Regions from separate parts of the Streptomyces sp. NPDC030183 genome, predicted to be linked through region 2. Evidence: riboswitches for the same ligand, from Rfam matches in the RefSeq annotation. Region 2 holds a riboswitch; each other region holds the start of a gene.
The links. Region 2 has a riboswitch for cyclic di-AMP ahead of ACZ4Z2_RS06495 (M23 family metallopeptidase). Riboswitches for the same ligand answer to the same signal wherever they lie in the genome.
Positions count from the first base shown of each region.

Region 1: linked by a shared signal. The riboswitch ahead of ACZ4Z2_RS04280 (transglycosylase family protein) and the one ahead of ACZ4Z2_RS06495 (M23 family metallopeptidase) in region 2 are both predicted to bind cyclic di-AMP.
Region 3: linked by a shared signal. The riboswitch ahead of ACZ4Z2_RS30755 (C40 family peptidase) and the one ahead of ACZ4Z2_RS06495 (M23 family metallopeptidase) in region 2 are both predicted to bind cyclic di-AMP.
Region 4: linked by a shared signal. The riboswitch ahead of ACZ4Z2_RS07700 (M23 family metallopeptidase) and the one ahead of ACZ4Z2_RS06495 (M23 family metallopeptidase) in region 2 are both predicted to bind cyclic di-AMP.

Region 1 is NZ_JBVIBK010000002.1:315,348-320,223, forward strand. Features, by position in the region: gene ACZ4Z2_RS04265 (tetratricopeptide repeat protein) at 1-428, shown strand, start outside; gene ACZ4Z2_RS04270 (cytochrome P450 family protein) at 533-1,780, shown strand; gene ACZ4Z2_RS04275 (transglycosylase family protein) at 1,964-2,998, shown strand; cyclic di-AMP (ydaO/yuaA leader) riboswitch at 3,181-3,380, shown strand; gene ACZ4Z2_RS04280 (transglycosylase family protein) at 3,385-4,065, shown strand; gene eno (phosphopyruvate hydratase) at 4,484-4,876, shown strand, end outside.
Region 2 is NZ_JBVIBK010000004.1:71,221-76,096, reverse strand. Features, by position in the region: gene ACZ4Z2_RS06510 (bifunctional acetate--CoA ligase family protein/GNAT family N-acetyltransferase) at 1-1,262, opposite strand, end outside; gene ACZ4Z2_RS06505 (HPr family phosphocarrier protein) at 1,446-1,727, shown strand; gene ACZ4Z2_RS06500 (GntR family transcriptional regulator) at 1,918-2,622, opposite strand; gene ACZ4Z2_RS06495 (M23 family metallopeptidase) at 2,811-3,596, opposite strand; cyclic di-AMP (ydaO/yuaA leader) riboswitch at 3,609-3,783, opposite strand; gene ACZ4Z2_RS06490 (M16 family metallopeptidase) at 3,995-4,876, opposite strand, start outside.
Region 3 is NZ_JBVIBK010000030.1:41,017-45,892, forward strand. Features, by position in the region: gene ACZ4Z2_RS30745 (ATP-dependent Clp protease proteolytic subunit) at 149-790, shown strand; gene ACZ4Z2_RS30750 (hypothetical protein) at 798-1,115, shown strand; cyclic di-AMP (ydaO/yuaA leader) riboswitch at 1,459-1,657, shown strand; gene ACZ4Z2_RS30755 (C40 family peptidase) at 1,661-2,134, shown strand; gene ACZ4Z2_RS30760 (DUF6328 family protein) at 2,323-2,898, shown strand; gene ACZ4Z2_RS30765 (ATP-binding protein) at 2,870-3,328, opposite strand; gene ACZ4Z2_RS30770 (helix-turn-helix domain-containing protein) at 3,575-4,432, shown strand; gene ACZ4Z2_RS30775 (DUF397 domain-containing protein) at 4,456-4,680, shown strand; gene ACZ4Z2_RS30780 (8-amino-7-oxononanoate synthase) at 4,738-4,876, opposite strand, start outside.
Region 4 is NZ_JBVIBK010000005.1:43,422-48,297, reverse strand. Features, by position in the region: gene ACZ4Z2_RS07715 (Glu/Leu/Phe/Val dehydrogenase dimerization domain-containing protein) at 1-3, shown strand, start outside; gene ACZ4Z2_RS07710 (TetR/AcrR family transcriptional regulator) at 24-632, shown strand; gene ACZ4Z2_RS07705 (SGNH/GDSL hydrolase family protein) at 714-1,499, opposite strand; gene ACZ4Z2_RS07700 (M23 family metallopeptidase) at 1,701-2,636, opposite strand; cyclic di-AMP (ydaO/yuaA leader) riboswitch at 2,641-2,799, opposite strand; gene ACZ4Z2_RS07695 (alpha-galactosidase) at 3,102-4,876, opposite strand, start outside.

The DNA of each region.
Region 1 (4,876 bases), on a different contig from region 2:
TCCACGACTGGGATGACAAGGAGGAGGCGGAAGCCTGGTACCGCCGTGGCGTTGCTCAAGGGGATACCGACGCCATGCACGACCTCGCGTGTCTGCTGGACGAGCGAGGAGGCCACGACAGAGAGGTTGAACGGCTTTTCCGCCGTGCTGTGGAGAACGGGCATCAGGGGGCGTTCGCGAGTCTCGGGTCCTATCTGGCGGAGAAGGGCGCTGTCGACGAGGCTGAGGCACTCATGCGGCAGGTTGCTCTCGAAGGGCATTCGGAGGCCACGTACCAGCTGGCGCTGCTGCTCGACCGGCAGGGCAGGAAGGACGAAGCCGAGGCATGGCTGGGTAAGGCCGCCCGACAAGGCCACTACTACGCGAGGAAACGGCTCGCGGAGGCTCCCACCCCCCAGCCCGACCGGCCCGATACCGTCGACGAGTGACCAACCAGCCCCACCCGCCACACTCCCAGCCGCAGCCGCAGCCGCAGCCGCAGCCGCAGCCGCACTCCCAGCCGCAGCCGGAGTCTCCCTCTCAGGCCGCCCCGGTGCCCGCCCTGTTCACCTGGGAGTTCGCCACCGACCCCTACCCTGCCTACGCCTGGCTCCGCGAGCACGCGCCCGTGCACCGCACGAAGCTGCCCAGCGGCGTGGAGGCATGGCTGGTCACCCGGTACGCCGACGCCAAGCAGGCCCTCGCCGACCAGCGTCTGTCCAAGAACCCGGCGCACCACGACGAGCCCGCGCACGCCAAGGGCAAGACCGGTATCCCCGGTGAGCGCAAGGCCGAGTTGATGACGCACCTGCTGAACATCGACCCGCCGGACCACACCCGGCTGCGCCGCCTGGTCTCCAAGGCGTTCACGCCGCGCAGGGTCGCCGAGTTCGCCCCCAGGGTGCGGGAGCTGACGGACGACCTCATCGACCGGTTCGCGCAGAAGGGCGAGGCCGACCTCATCCACGAGTTCGCCTTCCCGCTCCCGATCTACGCGATCTGTGACCTGCTCGGCGTCCCCCGCGAGGACCAGGACGACTTCCGGGACTGGGCGGGGATGATGATCCGGCACGGCGGAGGGCCGCGCGGCGGCGTCGCCAGGTCGGTGAAGAAGATGCGCGGCTATCTCGCGGACCTCATCCACCGCAAGCGTGCGGCGCTGCCCGCCGAACCCACCCCTGGCGAGGACCTCATCTCCGGTCTCATCCGGGCCTCGGACCACGGTGAGCACCTCACCGAGAACGAGGCGGCCGCCATGGCCTTCATCCTTCTCTTCGCCGGTTTCGAGACCACCGTCAACCTCATCGGCAACGGCACCTACGCCCTGCTCACCCACCCCGAGCAGCGCGCCCGCCTCCAGACCTCCCTCGGCGCGGGCGAGACGGCCCTGCTGGAGACCGGCGTCGAGGAACTCCTCCGCTACGACGGTCCCGTGGAGCTCGCCACCTGGCGGTTCGCCACGCGGCCGCTGAGCATCGGCGGGCAGGACATCGCCGCCGGCGACCCGGTGCTGGTCGTCCTCGCGGCGGCGGACCGCGACCCGGCCCGCTTCGCCGACCCCGACACCCTCGACCTCTCCCGCCGCGACAACCAGCACCTCGGCTACGGCCACGGCATCCACTACTGCCTGGGCGCCCCCCTCGCCCGCCTGGAGGGGCAGACCGCGCTGGCGATGCTCCTCACCCGCCTGCCCGACCTGCGGCTCGCGGCCGACCCCGCCGACCTGCGCTGGCGGGGCGGTCTCATCATGCGCGGACTGCGCACGCTTCCCGTCGAGTTCACACCGCGTCAGGGCTGGTGAACGGGCCGTACCCCTATCAGGAACAGCGGCGGAAAGTGACACACCCTCAAGTTCGTGATCTTCACGTGATCTCCGCTGCATTAACTTGTGACAACTGATCGTCTACGGATACGTTCACACGTCAGTGCGAAGGATGGTCACATCCCTCGCACAGCTCTCTGCTGTCGCGTGAAAGGCAACCGCATGCTCTCCGGGAACGGTCGTCACCGTCGCCCCCGTCAGGCTCCGGCACTCCTCGTCGCGGCCGGAGTGACCGGCTCCGCCATCGCCATCCCGCTCCTCGGCGCCACCGGCGCGAGCGCGGCCAGCGGAACCACCTGGGATCAGGTGGCGGAGTGCGAGAGCGGCGGCTCCTGGAGCGCGGACACCGGGAACGGGCGCTACGGCGGCCTCCAGATCTCCCAGGCGAACTGGGAGCGCCACGGCGGCCTCGACTACGCGACCAGCCCCGACCAGGCCAGCCGTTCGCAGCAAATCGCGGTCGCCGAGAGAATCCTCGCCGATCAGGGTGTCGGCGCCTGGTCCACCTGCGGACTCCTCCACAACCTCGACGGTGACTCCGCCTCGGCCGACGTGGACACAGGCGTGGCGGGAGATTCCTCCAGCTCGGGTGATTCGTCCGGTTCATCCAGTTCATCCGGTAACTCCACCAAGTCCACTGACTCCTCTGATTCATCCGGTTCATCCGTTTCATCGGACTCCTCGGATTCCTCCGGATCGCCTGATGGGTCGGGTTCATCGGAATCGTCTGATTCGTCCTCCGATGTCGCTGGCGCCTCCGAGGACTCCGCCGAGGCCGACACCGCCGACGGCTCGCAGGAATCCGGCAGCTCGGCCCCGGATGACGCCAAGAGCGGCGACTCGGACAACTCCGCGCGGAGCGACACGTCTTCCACCAGCGGCGATGTCGATGGCGGCACCGGTCGCCACCGTGGCGCGAGCGCCGAGGAAGGCGTCCACGCCGACGCCGCCGACTCCCGCGGCGAGACCTCCGCCGGCCGTCATGCCTCCCGCGGCGGCGACGCCTCCCGTGAGGCCGTCGACGGCTCGTACACCGTCCGCCCCGGGGACAGCCTGACCGCCATCGCCGACTCCCTTGAGGTGGGCGGCGGGTGGCGGGAGCTGTACGCCGAGAACGAGGGCACGGTCGGAACCGACCCGGACCTCATCCTTCCCGGTCAGACCCTGGAAGTCGGTGCCGAAACGGGCGAAAAGTAGCGGCAGTTCGGGTCATGGTTCGCCCCTTGATGTCCGTTTTGATCTCGGTGGGAGATGAATCACAGACCCCCTGATCGTCTTTGAAATTCGGCGAATCACGTGTTTACGGTCGTGACCGCTCGCCACAGCGGGCCCTTGCGGTCGTCACGCCGAATCCTGCCGACGGCCGCTCGGAACAGTCGTCGCGTCAAGCGCCGTAGGCAGGAGCGGGGGACCCAAGGTTTGCGCCGGGTCCGGCGGTTGAGGCCCTTCGGGGTCACGCCGCCGGCACCGGCTCGGGGTGAAGCCGCATCACGTGCGCCGGAAGGCGAGCGGGTGCGGCCGGGCAACTCAACCGGCCCGAACCCGACAGCTCACCTCGTAGGCGTCGGTGAGGGGATCACTCCATGCTGTTTTCCAGCAAGGGCAAGCACCGTCGTCCGTCCAGGACCGCTCGCGCCATCGCCGTCGCCGGTGTCACCGGCGCCGCCGCGATCGCCGCCCCGCTCATGGCGGCCGGCAGCGCCTCCGCCGCCACCGAGTCCGAGTGGGACGCCGTCGCCCAGTGCGAGTCCGGCGGTGACTGGTCCATCAACACCGGCAACGGCTACTACGGCGGTCTGCAGTTCTCGGCCTCCACCTGGGCCGCGTACGGCGGCACGCAGTACGCCTCCACGGCCGACCAGGCCAGCAAGGCCCAGCAGATCGCCGTCGCCGAGAAGGTCCTCGCGGGCCAGGGTGCGGGTGCCTGGCCGGTCTGCGGCAAGGGTCTGTCCAGCGCCTCGTACGACGGCGCCGCCGCCTCCTCCGGCAACTCCGGCTCGGACTCCTCCTCTTCCTCGTCGCAGGAGAGCACTCAGGAGACCCGCGCCTCGCGTTCCTCCGAGCGCGCCACCGTCGAGACCCCGACCGGCAAGAAGGTCAAGAAGGGCGACGGCGAGTACAAGGTCGTCAGCGGTGACACCCTCAGCAGCATCGCCGCGAAGAAGAACGTCAAGGGTGGCTGGGAGAAGCTCTTCGAGCTGAACAAGGACATCATCGACGACGCCGACTTCATCTACCCCGGCCAGCAGCTCCACCTGAGCTGACGACCGGACCAGGACCGATGGTTCGGCCGGGCCGAAAAATGGCCGCTCCCCGGCTGAACCTCGGTCCGCTCCCGGCCGTGTCCTCCTGAGTGAAGACCTCGTGAGGGCCGCCCCCCGTCCCCACGGGCTCCCCGCCCCGGTGCGCATTCCCCCGTACGCACCGGGGCGGGGTTTTTCTGTGTCCGGGCCTGCTCCGCCCATCTGTCCGGGCCCGCTCCGCCCACCTGTCCGGCCCTCCGCCGACCCTTCTGTTCACTTTCCCGCCCACCCCCCTTTGTTCCGGGCTGGAACAATGGGTACGGTCTGTCTGTCCACGGGACGGTCGGTCGGCTGCCGACGGGCCCGGGGCGGTTAGGCTCTAGTCGCATGGCCCTCGTGGCCCCGCACCAACGCGTCACATCCCAAGAAGGAGATGCTCGTGCCGTCCATCGACGTCGTCGTAGCCCGGGAAATCCTGGACTCCCGAGGCAACCCCACGGTCGAGGTCGAGGTCGGCCTCGACGACGGCAGCACCGGTCGTGCCGCCGTCCCGTCCGGCGCCTCCACGGGCGCCTTCGAGGCCATCGAGCTCCGTGACGGCGACCCCAACCGCTACCTCGGCAAGGGCGTCGAGAAGGCGGTCCTCGCCGTGATCGAGCAGATCGGCCCGGAGCTGGTCGGCTACGACGCCACCGAGCAGCGCCTGATCGACCAGGCCATGTTCGACCTGGACGCCACCGACAACAAGGGCTCCCTCGGCGCCAACGCCATCCTCGGCGTCTCCCTCGCCGTCGCCCACGCCGCCTCCGAGGCCAGCGACCTGCCGCTCTTC
Region 2 (4,876 bases):
ACGTCCGTGTCGGGGTCCTCGTACCAGTACTGGATGACGTCGTTGCCGGAGACGTCCGCGCGGTTGCCGGACGACACGAACGTGGAGACGCCCGTCACGCCGGTCACCCCTCCCCCGCGGCGGTGCAGCCGGGAGAGCAGCGCGATGCCGATGGCGCCGGACTGGGCGAACAGGCCGATGCGTCCGGAGCGCGGCATCTCGGGGGCGAGCGAGGCGTTGAGCCGTACGTCGGGGGCGGTGTTGATGACGCCGAACGCGTTCGGCCCGATGATGCGCATGCCGTACGCGCGGGCCTGGCGGACGAGTTCACGCTGGCGGTCGTGTCCCTCGGGGCCGCTCTCGGCGTACCCGGCGGAGACCACCACCAGGCCCTGCACACCGTGTTCACCGCACTCGGCGACGACCTCGGGGACCTGAGCGGCGGGGACGGCCACGACGGCGAGGTCGACGGGACCCTCGATGTCACGGACGGAGGGGTACGCCGGGACCCCGTCCAGCTCCTTCTCCCGGAGAGCCTTGTTCACCGCGTAGAGCCGGCCCGCGAAGCCCGCGTCCCGGAGGTTGGCGAGCACACTGCGGCCCACTCCGCCCGGTGTGCGCCCGGCGCCGATGACGGCGACCGAGCCGGGGGCGAGGAGCCGCTGCACCGACCTGGCCTCGGCGCGCTGCTCCCGCGCGCGCTGCACGGCGAGGGAGCGGTCGGTGGGTTCCAGGCCGAACTCCAGGCGTACGACGCCGTCCTCGAAGCTGCGCTTCTGCTGGTACCCCGCGTCGGTGAACACCTTGATCATCTTGGTGTTGGCGGGCAGCACCTCGGCGGCGAAGCGCCGGATGCCGCGTTCGCGGGCGACGGCGGCGATGTGTTCGAGGAGGGCGGAGGCGACGCCGCGGCCCTGGTGGGCGTCCTGGACGAGGAAGGCGACCTCGGCCTCGTCGGCGGGGGCGGAGGCGGGCATCCCGTCGGCGCCGATGCGGTCATAGCGTACGGTGGCGATGAACTCGCCGCCGACGGTGGCGGCGAGACCCACCCGATCCACGAAGTCGTGGTGCGTGAAGCGGTGGACGTCCTTGGCGGACAGGCGAGGGTACGGCGCGAAGAAGCGGTAGTACTTCGACTCGTCGGAGACCTGCTCGTAGAAGCTGACCAGACGCTCGGCGTCATCAACGGTGATGGGCCGGATGCGTGCGGTGCCGCCGTCGCGCAGCACCACGTCGGCCTCCCAGTGGGCGGGGTACTCATGCCGGTCCGACGAGGTCTGCATGGGCCCCAGAGTACGGCTCGCGTCCGACAACGGCGCGGGGCAGTCTGGGGAGACACAACAGCCGGTGCGCGGTCAGGCCGTGGGCCCGCGCCGGTGACGCTTCACGTATGTGGGAAACTGGTCTAGACAACCCGGTCTAGACCTCTTCGAGGTACCCGAGACACACCTGAAGGGCAGCATCACATGGCTGAGCGCCGCGTCAACGTCGGCTGGGCCGAGGGCCTCCACGCCCGCCCCGCTTCCATCTTCGTCCGGGCCGCCACGGCCTCCGGTATCCCCGTGACGATCGCCAAGGCCGGCGGCAACCCCGTCAACGCCGCTTCCATGCTGGCGGTCCTGGGTCTGGGCGCCCAGGGCGGCGAGGAGATCGTCCTCGCCTCCGACGCCGAGGGCGCGGACGCCGCGCTCGACCGTCTGGCGAAGCTCGTCGCCGAGGGGCTCGAAGAGCTTCCTGAGACGGTCTGACCCACGCGACAAGGGCCTGAAAGGCCCCGCGCGGCAGCACTGAAGGGCTCGTCCGGTTCATCGGGCGAGCCCTTCGCATTTCCTTGGGCAGCGGCGTGGATAAATAGGTCTGCGACGTCGGAAATCCGTCCGCGGGCAGCAGAAATAACGCCCCTCGAAATTCACGCCCTCTTTGTATACGGCTCTCGTGTTAATGCCGCAGACTCGGCATGTTTACGGGGTGTTGCGAAGTCCTCACACGGTCCGGTCGCTCCGCCGGGGCGGGCTGGCCGGGAAAGCGCAGCCGGTGCGCCGAGGTCGCGCGCTCGGTGTGCAGCGCGGTGATCGTCCGCGCGCGCTCACCGTCGCCGCGGGCCACGGCGTCCACGATGGCGCCGTGCTCGGCCCAGGACTCCACGGGGTTGGCCGGCGCCTCGACCGCGTACATCCAGGCGATCTTGTGCCGCAGCTGGGCGAGCGTCGAGGTCAGGGCGGGGCTCCCGGACGCCTGGGCCAGCGTCTCGTGGAACCAGCCGCCCAGGGAGCGCAGATCCTCGCTGCTGCCCCGCCTGGCCCGCTCCTGGCCCAGTCTGACCAGGCCGCGCAGGACCTTCAGATGCGCCTCCGTGCGGCGCTGGGCGGCACGGGAGGCCCCGAGGGGCTCCAGCAGCATGCGCATCTCCAGCAGGTCGGCGGCCTCCTGCTCGGTCGGCTCGGCGACGCACGCGCCCGCGTGCCGGCGGGTCACCACGAAGCCCTCGGCCTCCAGCGTGCGCAGCGCCTCGCGCACGGGGACGCGGCTGACGCCGTACCGGCGGGCGAGCAGTTCCTCGGTGAGGCGGCTGCCGCGCTCGTAGACGCCCGCGACGATGTCATCACGAATCGCCGTGCATACCGAGTGCGCCGGAATACGCATGACCGACCTCCGCCTTAATCCCCGTGAAACGTCATTGATTGACGTGTGTTCAGGTGACTCTATTGCAGCGGGCCGGAATTTCCGATGGCGGGCCGGAATCCATGGATATTTTTTGGACAGCGCGTACCACGCAACAAGGAAAGCCCCGGCTCGGTGAGCCGGGGCCTCCTGAAGCGGTGAAGCTTTCGTCAGACGTTGACGCCGTGCGAGCGCAGGTACGCGACGGGGTCGATGTCCGAGCCGTACTCGGCCGACGTGCGGGCCTCGAAGTGCAGGTGCGGGCCGGTGACGTTGCCGGTCGCGCCGGACAGGCCGATCTGCTGGCCGGGGGTGACCGTCTGCCCGACGGAGACGCCGATGGACGACAGGTGGCCGTACTGGGTGTACGTGCCGTCGTTCATCTTGATCACGACGTTGTTGCCGTACGCGCCGCCCCAGCCGGCCTCGACGACGGTGCCGGCGCCCACCGCGTGGACGGGCGTGCCGGAGGCGGCGTGGAAGTCGACGCCGGTGTGGCTGCCGGAGGACCAGACGGCACCGCCGGACTTGTAGCCGGTGGAGATGTAGGAGCCCGCGATGGGAGAGACGTAGGAGTTGAGACGCTCACGCTCGGCCGCGCGGGCGGCGCGCGCCTTGATCTCCTCGCGCTCCTTGGCGGCGGCGCGCTCCTGCTCGGCCTTCGCGGCGGCGGCCTTGCGGGCCTCCTCCTGCGCCTTCTGCTTGACGGCGGCCACCTCGGCGGCCTGCTGCTGGGCGGCGGCCTGCGCGTCGACCTGCTCGGCGACCGTGTCACCGAGGACGATGACCTGGTTCAGCCCCGTCTGCTCGGGCGCGGGCTCCGCGGCGAGCGCCGGGACGGCGACGGTGCCGACGACACCGGTGGTGGTGAGAGCGGCGACGCCCACGGTCCTCGTGGTCGTGCGCTTCACGCGGCCGGGACGGCGGTGCTTCCCGGGAGCGCGGGTGAACGCCATGGAGTGGCTGGTCCTTTCCTTCCCTCTCGCCTACCGGGTTAGCTGACGGGTTCGGAGCAGGAAGGTCTCCTACGGACACCCCTCGTTTCGCGAAGCTCGCGAAGGGCACCCGATTCACCCCAGGGACTGCGGTTGGGTCCCCGGCTCCCCTGGCTCGCGCCATACGGGGACTCGGCGATGACTGTCCGGTGCCGCGGGTGCGGCGAACTGCTGACGAACAGCCGGACCGACGCTAAGCGGGCCGCCTCCGAAATAACAAACGCATCACGGGTTTTGAGGCATACGCCACAGGTCAGACGGGCAACCTCTCCCATCAATGCGAGCAATACGGGCAAACAGGGGCCCCGGTGACACTTCCGTCACCGGGGCCCCTCGGTGCGCACGCGCGCGTGCCGGTCCTACTCGGCGGGTACGACGGTGACTTCACCGATGCCGAGGGCCCTGACCGGCTCCTCGATCTGGGCGGCGTCCCCGACGAGCACGGTCACCAGACGGTCCACCGGGAAGGCGCTCACGACGGCCGCGGTGGCCTCGACCGTGCCGGTGGCGGCGAGCTGGCGGTACAGCGTCGACTGGTAGTCGTCCGGCAGGTGCTGCTCGACCTGGTCGGCCAGCGTGCTCGCCACGGCCGCCGCCGTCTCGAACTTGAGGGGGGCGACCCCGACGAGGTTCTGCACGGCGACGTCCCGCTCGGCGTCCGTCAGACCCTCGGCGGCGAGGGTGCGCAGCACCGTCCACAGGTCGTCGAGCGCCGGCCCGGTGTTCGGCGTGTCCACGGAACCGCTGATGGCGAGCATCGAGACACCGGAGCCGTCGGGCGCGGAGCGCAGCACCTGGCCGAACGCCCGCACGCCGTAGGTGTAGCCCTTCTCCTCGCGCAGCACGCGGTCCAGACGGGAGGTGAGGGTGCCGCCGAGGCAGTAGGTGCCGAGCACCTGGGCCGGCCACACCCGGTCGTGCCGGTCGACGCCCACACGGCCGATGAGCAGCTGCGTCTGGACGGCGCCGGGGCGGTCGACGATGACGACGCGCCCGGTGTCGTCGGCGCTCACCGCCGGCATGGGGCGGGGCTTGGCCGGGGAACCCGTCCAGGCGCCCAGGGTGTCGCCGAGCAGTGCGTCGAGGTCGACGCCGGTGAGGTCGCCGACGATCACGGCGGTCGCCGTGGCGGGGCGGACGTGCCGCTCGTAGAAGGCGCGTACGGCCGCGGAGTCGATGCCCGCGACGGTCTCCTCGGTGCCCTGGCGGGGGCGGGACATGCGGGAGTCCGCCGGGAACAG
Region 3 (4,876 bases), on a different contig from region 2:
CCGGCTCGCACCGGCCCTCCGGAGCGGAAGATCGCAGCGATCCGCGCGAAGCCGCGCCGCGCGGGGATTTTCGCCGTCAGCCGAGCACCCCGCACAGCTGGCGTACATCCTGTACATTTTTTACAGAAGTCGTTCAGAGGAGGCATCCATGCCCGCGAACCGGCCGTCGGCCCGTCACGCGCTCCCCGAATTCACCGAGCGCACAAGTGCGGGTCACCGAACGATGGATCCGTATGCCAAGTTGCTGGACGAGCGGATCGTGTTCCTCGGGACGCGGATCGACGACACGTCGGCCAACGACGTGATTGCGCAGTTCATGCATCTGGAGTACCAGTCCCCGGAACGGGACATCTCCCTCTACATCAACTCCCCCGGCGGCTCGTTCAGCGCGATGACGGCCATCTACGACACGATCCGGTTCGTCGGCTGCGACGTGGAGACGGTCTGCCTGGGCCGGGCGGGTGCCTCCGCCGCGGTGCTGCTGGCGGCGGGCACCCCCGGCAGGCGATCGGTGCTACCGGGCGCGCAGGTGGTGATCCGTCAGCCGGCGCTCACCGAGCCGGTCACCGGGCAGGCGAGCGACCTTGCGATCCAGGCCGAGGAGCTGACACGCAACCGCCGCAGGCTGGAGGAGATGCTCGTACGGCACACCGGGCAGAGCCACGAACGGATCAGCGGGGACATCGAACGGGACACCGTCTTCGACGCGCCCGGAGCCGTGGACTACGGCCTGGCCGACCGGGTCGTGCCGAGCCCCAGGGGTTCGCGGGCGCTCCCCGGCGCGAGGTGAGCCGCCGATGCTGCCACCCGAGCTGCCGCCGCTGCCCGCGCTGACGCGGGCCGAGGCCGAGGTGATCGACCGCTATCTGGACGTGGTCGACCTGCTGGGCCGGATCAACCCGGCGCGCCCCGGCGACACATACCGCGGGCTGCGGGCCGCGCAGGCCCTCGTCGGCAAGGCGACGGCACTGCGCGACGCGCTCGAACTGATGCACACACGCGGCGAGAACGAGCTGCACGCCCCCACCCTCGCCCGGGCCCTGCGGGTGCTGGACGGGGAACGGCGGGCGGCCCGGATCACTCTTCCGCCGGAACCCGAGGACTCACCCGCCTGAACCGATCGCGCGTCCTCGTCCGTACCGCTGACGGGACCTCCGGTCCGGGCCACGGCCCACCGGTCGGCCTACGCCCAACAACCCATCGGCCCATCCGCCCCAGGAATCGCCGGAGTTGCACGTCATAGCCACACGAGTGCCGGAACCCGTCATTCCGATGCTGGTGGGGACACCCCCGACTCCATGGACAGAACAGCTGAAAACGGCCTGTCCACCCGAACGGGCGAGTGGTGAGTAACACCACAAATCCCTGATTCCGTTGGGATTTTCGGACTTCCGTGCGTCAAGATCCCTTCCTGACGACAAGCCCCCGCCACAGCGGCGGGGCGATCCGGGCGGACGCCGAGTCCTGCCGCCGTCCGGATGACCGGTCGACAGGAGTGGATCGGCAGGAGTGGAGGACCCAAGCACGACGGGTCGCCGGGACGGTCACGCCATGACCGGGCCGAGCAGCCCTTGGGGTGAAGCCGCGTCAGCGGCCGGGCAACTTCGCCAGCCCGAATCCGACAGGTCATCCTTCACAGGCGGCTGACGAAGGGTTGCGCATGTCTGCGCTCAATCGTGTCCCGTCGCTGTTGACCCGGGCCGGCACGGCCTCGGCTCTCACCATCGCCGCCGTCGGCGGCAGCATCGTGGTCCCGGGCGTCGCCTCCGACGCCGAGGCCGCCACAGTAGCGTCCAAGGCACTTCAGGTCGCGGCTTCCAAGAAGGGCTCCCCTTACAAGTACGGCGCGACCGGCCCCGGCAGGTTCGACTGCTCAGGGCTGACGCTCTACTCGTTCAAGAAGGCGGGCAAGAAGCTGCCCCGTACTGCCCAGCAGCAGTACAACAAGACGAAGCACATCTCATCGAGCAACCGCAAGCTCGGAGACCTCGTCTTCTTCCACTCGGGATCGAGCGTGTACCACGTAGGTATCTACGCGGGGAAGGGAAAGATCTGGCACTCGCCGAAGACGGGTGACGTCGTGCGGCTGCAGAAGATCTGGACGAAGAGCGTCTGGTACGGCCGGGTCCGCTGACCCGCCGGGGGGCGGCCGGAACGAGGGCCGCCCCCTCCGCCGTTCCCCGCCGCCCTACGCCGCGCTCCTCAGGCGCTTACCGCTCCCCGGCCCCTCTCGCCGCTCCCCGGCCGCCACATGAGCGCCCCGGGCCCTCTTTCGCCCCTTGGCGAGGCGTGGCACGGGCCCGGATGGTTACTCGTACGGCCATGGCCGACGATCGCATCAGCCCCGCTCGCAACGAGACACCTCTCGAGCGGGCCGACCGCAACTTCTCCGAGTTGCTCCAGGAGCTGCGGGTCACCCAGACGGGCGTGCAGATCCTCTTCGCGTTCCTGCTGACGCTGGCCTTCACCCCGCGGTTCCCGGACCTGGACTCGTTCCAGCGCGCCACCTACGTGACCACGCTGCTGCTGGCGGTCCTCGCGGCGGCGCTCTTCACCGCCCCGGCGGCCCTGCACCGCTCGCTGTTCCAGCAGAACGCCAAGCCCGCCATCGTGCGGGTCTCGTCCAGGCTGGCCAGCGTCGGCCTGTGGGTGCTGATGCCGGCCTTCGCCGGGTCGGTCCTGCTCGTCGTGGACGTGACACTGGGCCGGGCCGCGGGCCTCACCGCGGGCGGTGGCACCGTCGTCGGCTGTCTGCTGCTGTGGGGCCTGCTCCCGAAGCTCGTGGGACGCTCGGTCCGCGAGAACCGCGCCCCGATGCCGACACCGCGCCGCAGCGGCACGGCCCCCGCGCCCCAGGAGGCGGACCCCGTCAGGACTCCTGCGGACCGCCTGCCCTGACCGGCTGGACGGGAACGGTCCACGGAAGCTCGATCGCCACCGTCTTGCCGCCCTCCCGCGTGGGTCTGACGCTCAGCCTGCCGCCGCACTCGGCGGTGAGCCAGCGGATGATGACCATGCCCCGCCCGTTGTCCTGCTGGACGGCGGCGGGCAAACGTTTCGGGAAGCGCGGATGGCTGTCGGTGACGCCGATGCGCAGGTGTTCGTCGCGGTCGAGGGCGAGGTCCACGGTGAACGTGGGTGACTGACCGAAGGTGTGCTGAACGGCGTTGGTGGCGAGTTCGGACACGATCAGGCGCACGGTGTCCGCGATGCCCGTGTCGCTCGGCAGGCCCCATTCGGCCAGCACGGTGGCGACATACCTCCGGGCCGCGGACACCGAGGCGGGATCGCTCGGCAGAGTGACGGATGCTTCCTGGTGATCTGCCATGGCGAGGCGTCCCTTTCCCACGGGACCGGTGTCCGACTGGGAGCGGATGGTTCGATGACGGTCCCGGACTGGTGCTTCGCGCCAGACTGCCACTACCTGGGCCGTCACGGGTGGCGATCCACCAAGATATGCATATATCTGTCGCTCGAAGCGGTGAACTCTCCGACGGCCGACCGTATTCGAGGGGCCCCTCGGGCCATCCTCTACCGTCACCCGACTTCGCGCGCCGGGCGGAAGGAGACACCCATGCAATACGGTCCGGCGGTCCGCCGCCGCAAGCTCGGCGCCGAGTTGCGCCTCCTGCGCACCCGCGTCGGCATCACCAGCATCGAGGCCGCCCGTCTCGTGGGCTGGCACCAGTCGAAGGTGAGCCGCATCGAGACGGGCGCCAGTGGGGTGAAACCCGCGGACGTCCACCGACTGCTGGACGCCTACGCGATCGACGACACCGAGTTACGCGAACTGCTGATGGCGCTGGCGGGCTCCGAGGACGGCGGCGGGCGGCACAACTGGTGGCACGCCTACCGCGGGGTGCTGCCACCGACGTACCGGGACTTCATCAGCCTGGAGTCGCAGGCGAACGGGATGCGCACCCTGGAGACCTCGGTCGTGCCGGGTCTGCTGCAGATCCCCGAGTACGCGCGGGCGGTGACGCGGGCCGCGGTGGAGGGGCTGGAGGACGACAAACTCGACGCGCTCGTGGAAGTGCGGCTCGCGCGGCAGGACGTCCTGCGCGGGCATCCCCCGATGGAGCTGAGCGCCGTGCTCGACGAGGGCGTTCTGCGGCGGGAGGTCGGTGGACCCGAGGTGATGGCCCGCCAACTGGAGCGGTTGGTCGAGGCGGCGCGCCTGCCTCAAGTGAGACTGCAGGTGCTGCCGTTCACTGCGGGGGCGCACATCGGCATCACCGGTCCTTTCGTAATTTTCTCATTTCGGAGCACATCCGATCTGGACGTGGTTGTTCTCGACCACTTGACGAGTAGCCTCTACCTCGAGCGGAAAGAAGACCTCAGGGCTTATGTCGAGGCCTTCAACGCCCTTCAGATCCACGCCCTTTCGCCCGAGGACTCGTTGGATTACATCGCCGGACTGGCTCAGGGCTAGCTTCCGGCGCGTAAGGAGGCACCATGTCAGCTCTGCCTCGGAACGTACCCACCAGTACCGCACTGCGCGGTGTGCGATGGCTGCGCAGCAGCCGCAGCACGGGGATGAACAACTGTGTGGAAACGGCCCGCCCCGGGTCCGGCCGCCTGGCCGGACTGGTGGCCGTGCGCGACTCGAAGAACACGGCGGGGCCCGCCCTGCTGTTCCGGCCGGAGGCATGGGAGGGATTCATCACCACGCTTCGGTGAGCACCACCGACCGCACCACCGGTTCCGCTTCTGGCGACGCACGGCCGCGACGCCGACTCACGGTCGCGTATCGCCGATGATTCCCACGGCTCGGTCGATCTGCCCCTCGGTGAGATCCGCCCGGGCGGTCAACCGCAGCCTCGAGATGCCGTCGGGCACGGACGGTGGGCGGAAGCAGCCGACGGCGAGACCCGCC
Region 4 (4,876 bases), on a different contig from region 2:
TGACCCGTAGGTAAGGTTGCCGCGTGGGCAGGGTCAGGTTGAGCGTGGCCGAGCGGCGCGAGGAGCTGCTGCGGGCGGCCATCGAACAGATCGAGGCGCGGGGTGTGGCGGCGGTGCGGATCGCCGACGTGGCCGCCTCCCTCGGCGTGAGCAACGCGTTGGTGCTGTACCACTTCTCGACGAAGGAGAAGCTGGTCGCCGAGGCGTTCCGCTACGCCGCCGAGGACGACCTCGCCCGCCTCCGCAAGCTGCTCGCCCGGCGCACGACGGCGCTGCGCCGCCTCAGGGCGGCCGTCCGCTGGTACGCCCCCACCGGCCAGGCCAAGGGCTGGCGCCTGTGGATCGAGGGCTGGGCGGTCTCGCTCCGCGACCCCGCCCTGCGCGAGGTCACCCGCGACCTGGACCTGCAGTGGAAGGCCGCGCTCATCGGCCTCATCGAGGAGGGCGTGGCCGCGGCCGAGTTCCACTGCCCCGACCCCCGGGCCTCGGCCCTCCGCCTCACCGCCCTCCTGGACGGCCTGGCCGTGCAGCTCACGTCCTACGACGGAGCGGTCTCCCGCGCGAAGGCCCGGCTATGGGCGGACGAGACGCTGGCCCGCGAACTGAACCTGCCGGAGACACCGACGAGCTGACCCCTGGGGAGGGGACGGGCGGCCCCGCGGCGGCGCGGGCCCGCCCCACGACGAACTGTGGGCGGACCCGGCCGAACGCCCTCAGGCCACGGAAGCGATCCGCATCTTGATGTCGTCGGGCGACAGCGCCCCCTTGGCCGACACATGGTCGCCGGACGACTCCCCGCGCAGCCGCCGCCCGATCCACGGCACGAGGTACTCCCGGGCCCACTGGATGTTGTCCCGGCGCACCTCGAACGTCCCCCGCGGCGGCAACGGCGGCCACGGCTGCTCGGGGTCCGCGGGCACCTCCACGCCCAGCACCTGCCCGGCCCGCAGAGCGACCCGGGTGTGCCCCTCGGGCGACAGGTGCAGCCGGTCGTGGTCCCAGGCGCGCCGGTCCTGCACGGTCCGCAGGGACCACAGGTCGAGCACGGGGCACCCGTACCGGTCGGCGATGGCCCGCACATGCCCGTTGTAGGTCGCGATCTTGCCGCGCAGATGCCGGAGCACCGGCACGTCACGGGTGTCGAACCCGGTGGTCACCATCACCGTGCCGATCGCCGAGGTGAGCCGGGCCACCGCCCGCTCGAACCGCTCCGCGACCTCGTCGGGGTCGGTGCCGGGCCGGATGATGTCGTTCCCGCCGGCACAGAAGGAAAGGAGATCCGGGGCGAGTTCGAGAGCCCTCGGCACCTGGTCCTCGACGATCTGGTCGAGGAGCTTCCCCCGTACCGCGAGATTGGTGTACCTGAAGTCGCCTTCGGGCACCCGGTCCGCGAGGAGCACCGCGAACCGGTCCGCCCAACCGACGAACGCCCCGTCGGGGCCGGGGTCGCCGACGCCCTCGGTGAAGCTGTCCCCCACCGCCACGTACGACCCGATCACTGATCTGCTGTTCTTCGAATCGTCTGCCACATCGGGTCATGATTCACCTTCCGATGTGACCTACGCGACCGTAATAAGGGGTTGACGGGCGGTGAGATAGACCACGCTTCAAGATTCGTTCAACCAGGGAATACGCCGCAGGCCGGACCCCGGGGATCGGGGTCCGGCCTGCGCCGCGCTCAGTCCGCCGTCGGCGGCACGTCAGACGGTGACGCCCTTCGACCGCAGGTAGGCCAGCGGGTCGATGTCCGAGCCGTAGTCGGGGGTCGTCCGGATCTCGAAGTGCAGGTGCGGGCCGGTAACGTTGCCGGTGGCGCCCGAGAGGCCGATCTCCTGGCCGCCGCTGACGGACTGGCCCGCCGAGACGCCGATCGAGGAGAGGTGGGCGTACTGGGCGTAGTAGCCGTCGGCGAGCTTGATGACGACCTGGTTGCCGTACGCGCCGCCCCAGCCGGCCGAGACGACGGTGCCCGCGCCCACGGCCTTGAGGCTGGTGCCGGTCGGGGCCACGAAGTCGACGCCGGTGTGGTAGCCGCTGGACCACATGCTGCCGGCGGTCTTGTACGCGGTGCCGACGGTGGCGCCCTGGATGGGCAGGGTGAAGCCGGAACCGCTGGTCTGGGCGGCCTGACCGGCGGGCGCGGCGGTCGTCTCCTTGGCCGCGGACCCGGAGGCCTTGGACGGCTGGGAGGGCTTCGCCGGCTGCGGCGACCGGGTCTTCGTCGAGGTGTGCGTCAGCCCGGCGGACGTGGCCTTGCCGCCGATGGCGAGCTTCAGGCCCGGGTGGATGAGCGAGGGGTCGGAGCCGATCACGGAGCGGTTGTCCGAGTAGAGCCGCTTCCAGCCGCCCTGGACGTCCTGCTCGTCCGCGATCTTCGCGAGATAGTCGCCGGCCTTGACCGTGTAGGTCTTCGTCGCCTTCTTCTTGGCGGCGACCTGTTCGACGGCACCCTTCTCGGGGGTGGCCGTGACGGTCTTCCCGGAAGGCCCGGAAACGGCGGCCGTGGGGGTCGCGGCGTGGGCGCCGGCGGCGCCCATCAGGGGCAGCGCGAGCGCGGCGCCACCGGTTCCGGCGGCGGCGATGGAGCGGGTGAGACGCTGGGACTTCGGACGGCGGTGCTTACCCTTCGCGGGCATGGCGAATTCCTCTCCGGCGCCTGCGAGGTGAGCTGTCGGGTGCGGACTGGAGATGTCCGGCCGGGCTTGCGCTCGGCTTTACCCCTAGCCGTTCCGGAGACCGGAACAGGCGGTACTACCTGTGGGTCCCCCGCTCCTGCCATGGATCGGGTCGGTACGCGGCTCCGGTCGGCGGCAGGATTGGGCGTCCGTCCGGATCGAGGGTGAACGTAAGCGACTTGTCCCCACAGAGACAACCATCGGGATTTCCCGTGCGTCTCCCTACGTGATCCATACAACGAATCCCGATTACGCTCCGTAATGGAGCGCCGTCTTTCTATTTCCAACCGCCCTGGAAAAGACCAAGAATTACGTGAGCATGACGGCGACGGTGCGTCACGGATATGACGCTGCTCACGCGCCTACGCCTCAGTAGTCTTTATTCCAGGGCCAGTTGGATTAATGGCTCCATTTCGGACAGAACGCTCAGATGCGACGCAGGCGGATAACCGTCGCATCGAAGTCGCCGCGCAGCCCGGTCCGCAGGCCGTGGTGCAACAGCACAGCCCCTCGGTGCACTTCGCCCGTTTCGCGGCATTCATAGGTCTTCGCGGGGTCGAGGCCGCGCAGCCGCAGCGGCGGGAGCGGCTCGCCGTAGTGCTGGGCCTGGAGGCAGGCGAGGACGACCACCTCGTCACCGTGGACGTACTGCACGGCGCTCAGGCCTCCGCCCGGCGGGCGCAGCCGGTACTGGTCGCCGCGCTGCACGACGGGCTTGATCTCCTTGTACAGCTCCACCCACTCCCGCGCCTCGGCCAGCTCCTCGTCGCTCCACTTCGTGAGGTCGCCGCCGACGCCGAGCACGCCCGCCATGGCGCTGACGAAGCGGAACCGCAGGGAGCTGACGCGGCCGTTGAGCTGGTTGTTCGGACTGTCGGTCACCCAGGCGGCCATGACCCGCGCCGGGTGGAGGTGACTGAACCCGTGCTGGATGGCGAGCCGGTCCAGCGGGTCGGTGTTGTCGGAGGTCCACACCTGGTCGGTCCGGGACATCACCCCAAGGTCGATCCGGCCGCCGCCGCCCGAGCACGACTCGAAGGCGACGCCCGGGTGCGCGGCCCGCAGCCGGTCCAGCAGGGCGTAGAAGGCGTGCACGTGCTCGACCCACAGCTTCTGCGGGTAGGGCTCACCGGGCCAGCCGGCGTCCGTGAAGCAGCGGTTGAAGTCCCACTTCACATAGTCGATCGGGGCACTGGAGAGCAGGGCGTCCAGCTTCTCCCACAGGTACTCCTGGACGTCCGGCCGTGCGAGGTTGAGCACGAGCTGATTGCGGAGTTCCGTCCGCTTTCGTCCCGGTTGGAACTGCGCCCAGTCGGGGTGCGCCCGGTACAGCTCGCTGTCGGGGTTGACCATCTCGGGCTCGACCCAGATGCCGAACTGCATCCCGAGGGCGTGCACCTGGTCGGCGAGCGGCTTCAGCCCCTCGGGGAAGCGGTCCGGGTTGGGCGTCCAGTCGCCGAGGCCGGCCCGGTCGCTGGTGCGCGCCCCGAACCAGCCGTCGTCGACCACGAACAGCTCGACCCCGATGGCCGCCGCCCGCTCGGCGAGCGCCCGCTGCTGCTCCTCCGAGATGTCGAACTCCGTGGCCTCCCAGGAGTTGAACAGCACCGGCCGGTCCTGGTCGGCGTCCGGGATGATGTACGCCCGCTGGTAGGCGTGCCAGGCGCGGCTCGCCCCGCCGTGGCCGGCGTCGGTCCACAGTCCGGCGAAGACGGGCGTGGTGAACGTCTCACCCGTCTCCAGCCGGAGCAGGCCCGACTCGTCGTACCCGGCGCCGCCGGTGATCTGCACCCGCGCGTCCGGCAGCTGGGCCACGGCGATCCGCCAGGAGCCCGACCAGCCGAGGGCGCAGCCGTAGACCTCGCCCCGCTCCTCGGTGGCGTCGGTGTCGAGAGCGACCCAGGGCAGGTGCTGGTGTCCGGTGTGCCCGCGGCGGCTGCCGATGACCTTCTCCCCGTAGGTCAGCTCACCGCGCACCAGCCGGGACTCGGCCGCCCACCGGCCGTGCAGCTGGGACAGGCGCCAGCTCTCCTCGCGGCGGGGCAGGGTCCAGGTCGCCGAGTCGGCCCGCAGCAGCTCCACGGCGGGCCCCTCGTTGGCGAGGGTCACCCAGCGCTCCACGATGTCGTCGCGCATCCGGTAGTGCAGCGTGATCCGCAGACCGTCGTCGAGGAAGCGCAGACGCAGCTCGTCACCGTCCG